2 linked regions of the Niabella yanshanensis genome follow. The protein of the gene in region 1 interacts with the protein of each later gene in a pairwise test. Links are inferred from orthologs where the notes say so. Each region holds a gene or a part of one and is shown on either strand. Other genes may lie near its edges.

The links. The genes of interacting proteins can lie anywhere in the genome.
Region 2: the proteins of topA (region 1) and U0035_RS05710 interact in binary tests that used the Escherichia coli proteins (3 or more experiments, as listed by UniProt). The link is inferred for Niabella yanshanensis from one-to-one orthologs.

The regions. Positions count from the first base shown.
Region 1 is NZ_CP139960.1:1,107,802-1,113,469, forward strand. Bases 1,539-4,657 are described here. They hold topA (type I DNA topoisomerase), read left to right. Parts: upstream 1,539-1,861; coding sequence 1,862-4,453; downstream 4,454-4,657. Other genes in these bases: U0035_RS04135 (alpha/beta hydrolase), read left to right, coding at 1,539-1,666; U0035_RS04145 (DinB family protein), read left to right, coding at 4,563-4,657. Also shown: U0035_RS04130 (Rossmann-like and DUF2520 domain-containing protein), read right to left, coding at 1-664; more of U0035_RS04135, read left to right, coding at 827-1,538; more of U0035_RS04145, read left to right, coding at 4,658-5,162; U0035_RS04150 (fasciclin domain-containing protein), read right to left, coding at 5,231-5,668. UniProt on the Escherichia coli protein: Releases the supercoiling and torsional tension of DNA, which is introduced during the DNA replication and transcription, by transiently cleaving and rejoining one strand of the DNA duplex.
Region 2 is NZ_CP139960.1:1,452,368-1,457,912, forward strand. What follows is about bases 1,602-4,597. They hold U0035_RS05710 (IMPACT family protein), read right to left. Parts: upstream 3,408-4,597; coding sequence 2,796-3,407; downstream 1,602-2,795. Other genes in these bases: clpB (ATP-dependent chaperone ClpB), read right to left, coding at 1,602-2,591; ribD (bifunctional diaminohydroxyphosphoribosylaminopyrimidine deaminase/5-amino-6-(5-phosphoribosylamino)uracil reductase RibD), read right to left, coding at 3,385-4,494; prmC (peptide chain release factor N(5)-glutamine methyltransferase), read left to right, coding at 4,562-4,597. Outside these bases: more of clpB, read right to left, coding at 1-1,601; more of prmC, read left to right, coding at 4,598-5,407; U0035_RS05725 (hypothetical protein), read right to left, coding at 5,421-5,545.

The DNA.
Region 1 (5,668 bases):
TATCCCCCCTCACTGCCGGACCTGTTTGCAGGTTTGAAGGGGCAGCATCATGAAGCCTGTAAAATGTATTGTCAATTAATGGCAGCAGCTCTGTAAATTCAATACCTTCTTTTTTACAATAAGCTTCAGCCAAAGAGAATATGTGATTAGAAAAATTATTCACCAGTACGGCACCGATATGCAGCTTGGTTCGCTTATCGAAATCGGCGCTAAAGGAGGCTTCTTTGTATACCGACCGGGCCAGTTTATTTAATACATTTTTTGTTTGTTCATTTGCCGCTTCAATATATATAGGTATCTCTGGTATCTGCTCCTGCTCCTTACGTAAACTTTGTAAAGGATAGAAAACACCGTAATTATCCGTTATCTCTTTTAACACATCCATTTTTACAGCGCCGGCCGTATGCGCTACTACTTTTCCGGGCAGTCTCAGGTCATTGGCTACATTTTCGAGCGCATCATCAGCCACTGCAATAATATATACATCTGCATCTTTATTAATAAGGCTCGAATAGTTGGCCGATTCCGTGTTCCACTCATAGGCTAACTCTGAAGCAGCGCTGGCATTCCGGCTCAATATCTGTACAATATGATGGCCGGCTGCAACGAATTTTCTTCCCAATACGGCAGCTACATTACCCGACCCGATAATTATGATATTCATTATATAAAGATACCAATTAGAAAAGCAAACCCTGTGATTTACAACAACTCTTATACTAATAATCATGACCGGAAGAACAACAACAGGCTTTTATTTGACCCGTATCAATTTTAAATCGTCAATTCACCAGCGAGATACTCTAACTATTAACTTCGTAGCGGCATGAATGTACAAGGAATTATCATTAAGATCTTCCGCGCAAGATTACAGTTATTGGCTGCTGTTTCTAAGAAAAGAGCAGGTAACGAGGCTTTTCGCATTTTTTGTACGCCTTATTTCCGGATGGCTTATAAAGGAAACCAGTTCGAAAATGCCGAACGATTGTCTTTCAAATCCGGTACTATTAATACAGTAGGTTATCGCTGGAATAAAGGCGGAGATAAAAAACTGCTTATTGTACATGGTTTCCGATCTGCCGCAGCTAATTTCCTTCATTTTGTAGACCCGTTGATTGAAAAGGGGTATGAAATTGTAGCTTTTGACGCTCCTGCGCATGGATTAAGTGAGGGTAAAAGCCTTAATGCTATAGAGTATAAAGACTTTATTGCCTCATTACACCAGCAATTTGGTCCTTTCGATGCCTTTCTTTGTCATTCATTCGGCGGACTGGCAGTAAGTATGAACCTGGCGGAACTGCCGGAAAACTCCAATATTAAAACCGTACTCATCGCCCCCGCTGCTAACTCCAGGCAGTTAATTGAATTCTTTTTTAAAGAAATGCATATTAAGGATAAATTGGTAAAGGAACACTTTTATGCAAATATTCAGCGGCTTAGTGGTAAAAACATTGAATGGTTTTCAATCGCCAGGTGCGCCGGTAGCATTCAAGGACCTGTTCTTTGGATTCACGATAAAGATGATGCTGTTACTCCTGTTCAGGACGCTTTTGACATTCAGCAAACCCAACCAACGAACTTCCATTTCCTCTTCACTTCTAACCTTGGTCATCGCCGCATTTACCGGGACAAAGAGGTGGTTGTAGCCCTTATTAATTTTCTGTAAAAAAAGGGCGAAAACCTGCATATATTTATAAATAAGTGTGCATTTATAAAAAATGTACTAATCTTGTTCCCAAAAATCCGGCTGAAATACGTTTATTTTACCCGGATGCAGCACTTGCCGGTTCAAGGCTGAGGGGGAAAATGATCGACATGGGATCGGCTGTGTCCAAAAACTATAATTAAGAGAATTTAATAAATGGCTAAGAATTTACTGATAGTGGAGAGCCCTGCAAAGGCCAAAACAATTGAAAAGTTCCTGGGTAAAGATTTTCAGGTAAAAAGTTGCTTTGGGCATATACGCGATCTGGAGAAAGCAGGTATGGGGATAGATATAGAACACCAATTTAAGCCCCGTTACGTAGTTAGCGATGGTAAAGAAAAAGTAGTAAGGGAGTTGAAATCGCTGGCAGGTAAAAGTGAAGAAGTGTGGTTAGCAACGGATGAGGACCGTGAAGGAGAAGCCATTAGCTGGCACTTATGCGAAGTATTGGGCCTTAATCCTGATACCACCAAAAGGATTGTTTTTCACGAGATCACTAAACCAGCCATCAGGGCTGCGGTTGAAACACCGCGTAAGCTGGATATGAACCTGGTAAACGCGCAGCAGGCCCGCCGGGTACTGGACCGCATCGTGGGGTTCGAACTCAGTCCGGTATTGTGGCGTAAAATAAGCGTAAAAAATAATTTAAGTGCGGGACGTGTACAAAGTGTTGCGGTTAGGTTGATTGCCGAAAGGGAAAGAGAGATCAACTCTTTTGAAACGCAGAGCAGCTTTAAACTGGAAGCTGTTTTCACGGCTACAGACGCCACAGGTAAACAAATTAATTTCAAGGCTGAAGGGAAACGGTATGCTGATAATCAGAGTGCCGAACAGTTTTTACAGTCCTGTATTGGCGCCGGTTATACAGTGAGCGATATACAGGTAAAACCCGGCAAACGCACACCTGCAGCACCTTTTACTACATCTACCCTTCAGCAGGAGGCCAGCCGGAAGCTTGGCTACAGTGTTAGTAAAACGATGCTGGTGGCCCAACAGTTATATGAGAACGGACATATCACTTACATGCGTACTGATAGTGTTAATTTAAGTGACACGGCATTAGGCGATATCACGAATACGGTGAAAGGAATGTATGGTGAAAATTATCACCAGTTTCGTCGCTATAAAAACAAGAACCAGAGTGCACAGGAAGCGCACGAAGCCATTCGCCCTACCTATATGAACAATACAACCGTTGAAAACCCCGAGTGGAAACGGCTGTACGAGCTCATATGGAAAAGAACCATGGCCAGCCAGATGGCTGATGCCCAGCTGGAGAAAACGACCGCATCTATCGATATTTCTACCAATAAGGAGCAATTGACTGCTTCAGGCGAAGTGATCAAATTTGAAGGGTTCCTGAAAGTTTACAGGGAGGACAGAGATGAGGAAGACATCAATGAAGATGAATCTGCGGAAGGCATGTTACCGCCTTTGCAGGTAAAACAAAACCTGCCATTGGTACAAATGACGGCCACAGAAAGATTCACACGTCCTTCTCCGAGATATACAGAAGCTTCGCTGGTAAAAAAACTGGAGGAGCTGGGTATTGGAAGACCTTCTACCTATGCGCCGACTATTTCTACTATTATCAAAAGAGAATATGTAGAAAAAAGAGATAAAGAAGGGACAGCGCGTAATTACCAGTTGCTCACGCTAAAAAATGAGCAGATAGCAAAAGCAACGCTGACCGAGAATACCGGTGCAGAAAAGGCCAAGCTGTTCCCCACTGACCTTGGGTTGGTGGTGACGGACTTTTTAAAGCAATACTTCGATGATATCATGGATTATGGGTTTACCGCCCGCATTGAGAATGAATTTGATGATGTAGCAGAAGGAAAACTACAGTGGAACAAAATGATCGATGATTTCTATAGTCCTTTCAAGGAGGACGTAGATAAAACCATCGAAACTGCAGAACGTATCAAAGGGGAAAGAGAACTTGGTGCTGATCCGCAAAGCGGCAAGCCTGTTATTGCCCGTATGGGACGATTTGGCCCTATGGTACAGATAGGAAGTGCAGAGGAAGAAGAAACACCCCGCTTCGCGTCATTGCAGAAAGGACAGAGCATTGAAACCATTACGCTGGATGAAGCGTTAGACCTCTTTAAGTTACCTGCTGTACTGGGTGAATATGAAGGAAAAGAAGTTTCGGTAAATATTGGCAGGTTTGGGCCTTATGTTAAACTCGGAGAAGATTTCATCTCTATTCCTAAAGGAGAAGATCCGTTTAGTGTAAACCTAGACAGGGCTATTAGCCTCATCAAAGAAAAACAACAGGCAGATGCGCCTATTGCAGAATTTGAAGGAAAGCCGGTAACAAAAGGAAAAGGGCGTTTTGGGCCATTTATTAAATGGAACGACATGTTTATTAATGTGCCCCGCCGTTACAATTTTGATCATCTTTCTGCACAGGACATTAAAGAGCTGATCGAAACCAAGGTAGAAAAGGAAGCCAACCGTTTTATACAACAATGGCCCGAAGAAAAAATTGCGTTGGAGAACGGCCGATGGGGACCTTTTATCCGCTTTGGTAAGAAAATGATCAAGCTGGGTAGAAAGGAAGATGGAGAAAAGTATACTGCAGAAGAGCTTACCGGTGTGCCGTTAGAAGACGTTAAAAAAATGATTCTCGCAGACGACCCCAAAGCTTTTGATAAACCGGTAAAACCTGCCCGTCCGGCAGGCGGGGCTGCTGCCAAGAAGAAGACAGCCGCTAAGAAAAAGGCTGCTCCTAAAAAGAAATAAGGAATTACAGTAAATCAATCGTAATCCTGTCAATTGCGCCGCGTTGTTATGTATCTTTACAAGGTATAACAACGCGTTTTGTATTATTCCCAACATTAAACCATCACAAATGAAACAGTTATTTTTCATCGCTGCACTCGTAACGCTTTTCAGTTTTACCATTGCAGACCCTATATCCGATAAAGACCGAAAGGATTTGCTTTCATACCGAAAATCGGCAGCAACTTCTTTACTTTCTGCCGTTAAAGATCTTAGCGAAGCTCAACGCAACTGGAAAGCCAACGATTCGAGCTGGAGCATTGCCAATTGTATCGAACATATTACACTTACCGAAAAATCAATCTTCGACTGGGCTATGGCTACGTTAAAAGAGCCAGCTGATGCATCAAAAAGCGCTGAAATAAAAAATACGGACGAGCAGATTAAAGCGATGATTGAAAGCCGTGATCACAAAGCTAAAGCTCCCGAGCCTCTGAAGCCAATCGGCAAACTGGGCAACACGGAAAAGGCCTTAAAAACATTTGAAAAGCAAAGTTCAGGTCTAAGCGAATACATACAAAATACCAGTGATGATCTACGCCATCATTACGCGCAAACCCCGGTTGGCACTGTAGACGCGTATCAGCTGCTGTTGTTTTTAACGGCGCATACCAAAAGACACACGGCCCAGATCCTGGCTATAAAAGCTGATCCGGCTTTTCCGAAATAATTAAATCAGTTACGCAAAAAGAGATGCCATCCGGGATTTCCGGATGGCATCTCCTATATAGAACCTTGCTATAATTGCTGAGCTAACAATACCTGGTCGATGCGCTGAATGACACCATTGATATGATTAATATCGTTTGTAGCGCCTGGCAACGGACTCAGAACAACCTTGGAAGCAGTGGCATTGCCTACGCCTTTTACAGTAGCTTCAGTAACCCCCGCCGGACCTAAAACTCCTTTAAATATAAGACCAGGATGCGTTTCAAGCGCTGCATTGACCAATGTTGGCTGACTGGCGCCTGCAACAGGAAAGTTAAACGTAAAATTTCGGTACCCGATTGTAGGAGTCTCGGCAGTGGTAGCAGTTTTAGGCTTTCCAGGCTTTCCTACAATATGATAGGCCACCACTCCCTGTAATAACTGTGGCGTAATTTCTGCTGCCAATAGCGCTCCGTATGTTTCGATTGAGGCAGGATTCGAAATTATTGTAACGCCATAGGTAGTAAC
Region 2 (5,545 bases), 340 kb from region 1 along the record:
TCATTGCGGAAGACGACCGTGTTATCGAATACATCTATCAAAATGGGCGTATTTCGATCTACATCGCCTGAGAGGATCCGTTTACTTAACTGGTTTACAATTTCCTTCTGGATCAGCCTTTTTAACGGCCGGGCTCCAAATTGTGGATCAAATCCCTGTTCAGCTAAAAAGTCGAGCGCATAATCACTAAAATGCAATTGTAAGCCGCTGTTTTGCAACACCTGTCTTTTTAAACCCTCTAACTGTATCTTGATAATACCTATAATGTCTTTTTTAAGTAAAGGCTGAAACATAATGATCTCATCTACCCGGTTTAGAAATTCAGGTCTTACGGTTTCCCTCAGCAAACTCATTACCTGCACCTTTGCTTTTTCGGTAACTTCCTCAAGATTTTTCTCTGAAACACCTTCAAAAGCTTCCTGTATCAGATGACTGCCTATATTGCTGGTCATTATAATAATTGTATTCTTAAAGTTCACTACGCGACCCTTATTGTCTGTTAGCCTGCCATCATCCAATACCTGCAACAAAACGTTCCATACATCCGGATGTGCTTTTTCAATCTCATCTAAAAGCACAACACTGTAAGGTTTGCGACGCACGGCTTCAGTAAGTTGTCCACCTTCATCATACCCTACGTAGCCGGGAGGTGCGCCTACCAGTCTGCTTACTGTATGCTTTTCCTGGTATTCGCTCATATCAATACGGGTCATCATGCCCTCATCATCAAACAGGTACTCAGCCAGCGCCTTTGCCAGTTCCGTCTTACCTACACCTGTTGTACCCAGGAAAATAAACGAACCGATCGGTTTTTTAGGATCACTTAGTCCTGCCCTGCTACGCCGGATAGCATCCGCCACAGCCGTAATGGCTTCCTCCTGTCCTACTACTCTCTCATGCAGGTGCGCTTCCAGGTGCAGCAGCTTTTCTTTATCGCTCTGCATCATCTTACTCACAGGTATACCGGTTGATTTGGCTACACTTTCCGCAATATCCTCTGCATCTACCTCTTCTTTCAATAATCGCTTTTCGCTATCTTCCTGTAACTCCTTTGTGAGTTTTGCAATACGCTCCTCCTCCTCTTTTATCTTACCATATCGTATTTCAGCTACTTTGCCGTAATCGCCGTTACGTTCCGCCTGCTCTGCCTCTACTTTTAAGCTCTCAATGCCTGCTTTGGCATTCTGGATCTGCTCAACCAATTCCTTTTCTTCCGACCACTTGGCTTTTAGCGTATCCCGCTCTACAGAAAGATTGGCTATCTCAGTATTTAATTGTTTCAGCTTCTCTTCATCATTCTCTCTTTTAATAGCTTCACGCTCAATTTCCAACTGGCGGATCTGCCGGTCCAGCCGGTCCAGCTCTTCAGGCATCGAATTCATTTCAAGCCGAAGTTTAGCTGCACTCTCATCAATCAGGTCAATGGCTTTATCGGGTAAAAACCGATCGGTAATATACCTGCTGGACAATTCTACCGCAGCTATGATAGCATCGTCTTTGATACGCACATGGTGGTGGGTCTCATATTTATCTTTTAAGCCTCTTAAAATAGAGATAGCATCTTCTACCGAAGGCTCATCTACCATTACCTTTTGGAACCGGCGTTCCAGCGCTTTATCTTTTTCAAAGAATTTCTGGTACTCGTTCAGAGTGGTAGCACCTACCGCACGCAATTCGCCGCGGGCCAGGGCCGGCTTTAGTATGTTAGCCGCATCCATAGCCCCATCGCCACCACCGGCACCTACCAGCGTATGAATCTCGTCTATAAACAATATAATCTCACCGTCACTTCCGCTCACTTCCTTCACCACGCCTTTTAAACGCTCTTCAAATTCTCCTTTATATTTAGCGCCGGCTATCAATAAGCCCATATCCAGCGCATAAATGATCTTCGACTTCAAATTTTCGGGCACATCTCCGTTCACGATACGATGAGCTATACCTTCGGCAATCGCTGTCTTACCCACACCGGGCTCTCCCACCAAAATCGGATTATTCTTGGTTCTTCTGCTCAAAATATGAAGGGTGCGACGAATCTCCTCATCCCTTCCAATTACCGGATCCAACTTGCCTTGCCGCGCTAATTCATTTAAATTCTTGGCGTACTTATTCAACGCATTAAACTCCTGTGACTGTGTTTGAGAAGATACGGTTGACCCCTGCCTTAATTCTTTAATAGCAGTAACCAATCCCTTTGCAGTAAGACCTGCATCTTTCAATAATTTGCCGGTAGCATCATTACCCTCCACAATGGCCAACAATAAATGCTCGGGAGTAATGAACTCGTCATTGAACTGCTTTAAGGCAGCTCCCGCCCTCAATACTACGTTATTGGCATCGCGGCTGATCTGCTGCGCCGGCTCTCCTGATGACTTTGGCAATTTGGATATCAACTCATTGAGTTTGTTATCTACCAGATTGATGGTCACATTATTCTTCTTTAAAAGATAATCTACCGGAGAGTCTTCCTGCTCCAATAAAGCTTTTAAAATATGCTCTGTCTCTATATTGGGGTTCTGAGCATTAAATGCCAGTTGCTGAGCTTGTTGAAAAGCCTCCGCTGCTTTTATTGTAAAATTTCCCAGATTCATAATTAAAGTTTCTTAGTTAAAAGTTCATGCCCTGGTATACGACAGCAACAATCACGCTGAAGTTTAGTATAAACAGGACATACCCTGATTATCAAATCAAAATCCAAGCCGGTATTTAATGTAATGATGTCATATTCAGCTCATTAAATATGACTAAAGTGCAGGAAAACAGTAATTGGTATGCTATTTTAGCAGAATGTAGCGCTACTTCTGTATAGGTTGAATGGCAATATCGCGAATATCTCCCAGCTTCATTAATGTTTCTGCCAGGCGGTATTGAGGAATTGCAATATCCATCACACAAAATAGCTGCAGTTCCTGCTTTATTACTTCACATTCAAATTGTTTGACGGTGGTCATAATATCATTCATTTGGGTATAGTCGAACTGCAGGTGGTAAGAAACCAATACCGGCTTCCTGATCAATGGTGTAACCTGCAACGCCATAGCTGCCGCGGATTTATACGCATTAATCAGGCCGGGCACACCCAATAAGGTTCCGCCAAAATATCGAACTACTACAATAAGTATATCAGTAACGCCGCGACTATCAATCTGGCCCAGGATAGGTCTTCCTGCAGAACCTGAAGGTTCTCCGTCATCGCTTACCCTGTATTGATTATTATCGAGCCCCAAACGATAGGCAAAGCAATAATGGCTTGCTTTGGGGTATTCCTTTTTAATATCCAGTAGCTTTTGTTTGCAGTCGGCGATGGTTTTAACCGGGTAAGCTACCGCAATAAAACGACTTCCCTTGTCTTTAAATTCAGCAGCACCTGTTGTATTGATTGTATTAAAGTAATGCGGTACCTGCATGAACAAATGAGTTATTTTGGTTTTTAAAATATATAATTTCGTCGTTTTGCAATACTGTTGCTTTTAGCTTTACCTGTTCTGAAAGCATGGGTGCAGTCACACCTTTACTTACCAGCAGTTCCTTATTAGTAATTACACGGGCTTCATCCCACATACCGGCTTTTATAAAAGACTGGTGCAGGAAAGCGCCTCCTTCAACTAATACACTTTGTATGTTTAATTGGTGTAACTGGCGCAGACCATCCGGTATCATGCTATTTTTATCCATTTTTAAATAGATAATATTTCCCGCAACCGCATCCTTAATAGTATTCAAAATGATCACAACCGCTGTTGTATTAAAAAGACGAAGACTTACCGGCACCTTTAGATTGGGATCAAATACTATTTTCTTCGGAGCAGGTCCCATCCAGTTGCGGTTGTCCAGCAGCGGATCATCCGCTATGGCAGTATTGGCTCCTACCATAATAGCAGCGTGCTCAGTTCGCCAGCTGTGCACCAGGCGATTGGTATAATCATTACTGATCATCAGCCTGGTTTTACCTTCTTCAGAAATATACCCGTTTGCTGTTTGGGCCCATTTCAAGGTAATATAAGGACGAGTTAACTGGTGAAATGTAAAAAAGGCTTTATTTAAGGCGATGGCCTCTTTTTCCAAAACGCCCACTATTACTTCGATACCTGCAGCTTTGAGTTTCGCGATCCCCTTTCCGTCTACCTTTTCAAAACTATCTCTGCAGCCAATAACTACTTTAGGTATTTGATGCCGGATGATCAGATCGGCGCAGGGCGGCGTTTTACCGAAATGGGCGCAGGGCTCGAGCGAAACATATAAAGTAGATAAAGGAATTTTATCCGGATGATTTTGCAAGGCGTCCTGTATACAATGTACTTCAGCATGCGGGCCGCCGTACTGCTGATGATATCCCTCAGCTATCACTTGTCCTTTATGCACCAGCACTGCACCTACCATCGGGTTAGGCGCCACATGCCCCGCGGCTAATCTTGCCAGTTGCAGACAACGCCGCATATAAACCTCATGTGCCTGTTCGTACATTTTTGCAAATGTAAATGAATTAACATCCATCTTCTTCTATTTGCCGGCAGTTTACCATAAATGCAGTGGCCTTCAGTAAATTTTATAAGTTTGTAATATGTCGCTACAAAAATTAAAAGCAGTTTTTATTGAAAAATTAAAAGGTATTTACCCGGCGGACGAAGCCGGCAACCTGTTTAACCTGGCCATTGAAAACCTGACGGGAATTAATCTCCGGAATAATAGTACGGCAACATTTGCTCCCGACGGATGCTTTATGAAAATGTGGGATGCGATTGAAAAGCGACTACAGCAATCAGAACCGATACAATATATCTTAAATGAAGCCTGGTTCTATGACATTCCATTTTACGTCAATCAATCAGTATTAATTCCCCGCCCCGAAACAGAGGAACTGGTGGATTGGATTATAAAGGATCATAAAGAAAAACATGACCTGTCCATTTTAGACATTGGCACGGGAAGCGGCTGTATTCCTGTTATATTAAAAAGAAAAATACCACAATCCCGGGTAAGCTCCTGCGATATCAGCAACGAAGCCCTGCTGGTGGCTCAGAAAAATGCCCGTAAACATAAAACCGAAATCAATTTTATACAAAGCGATTTTTTAAATAAAAACAACTGGTCCTCCTTCTCAGCAACAGATATTATAGTAAGCAACCCCCCCTATATTCCGCAACAGGAAAAAAGCCTGATGCACGACAATGTTTTAGCCCACGAGCCTCACCTGGCACTTTTTGTAGAAGACAGTAACCCGCTTATTTTTTATGCAGCCATTGCAGAAGCAGGTAAAACATTATTGAAAGATAACGGAACGATTTACGTTGAGATATTTGAAGGACTGGGTAAGGAAACGCAGTTGTTGTTCGAAAACCAGGGTTTTAATCCTGTTTTAAAAAAGGACATGCAGGGCAAAGACCGCTTTGTTAAGGCCCGGAAATAATGAATTTACTGAACTAATCAATTTGATCTACGGTTATAAATACGGGACGTTCTGACACCTCAGCAAATATCTCGCCATTATGAATGGTCAGCAACTGCTGCTCACCCGATGTGCTACCAGCTAACAGTGAAATAACGT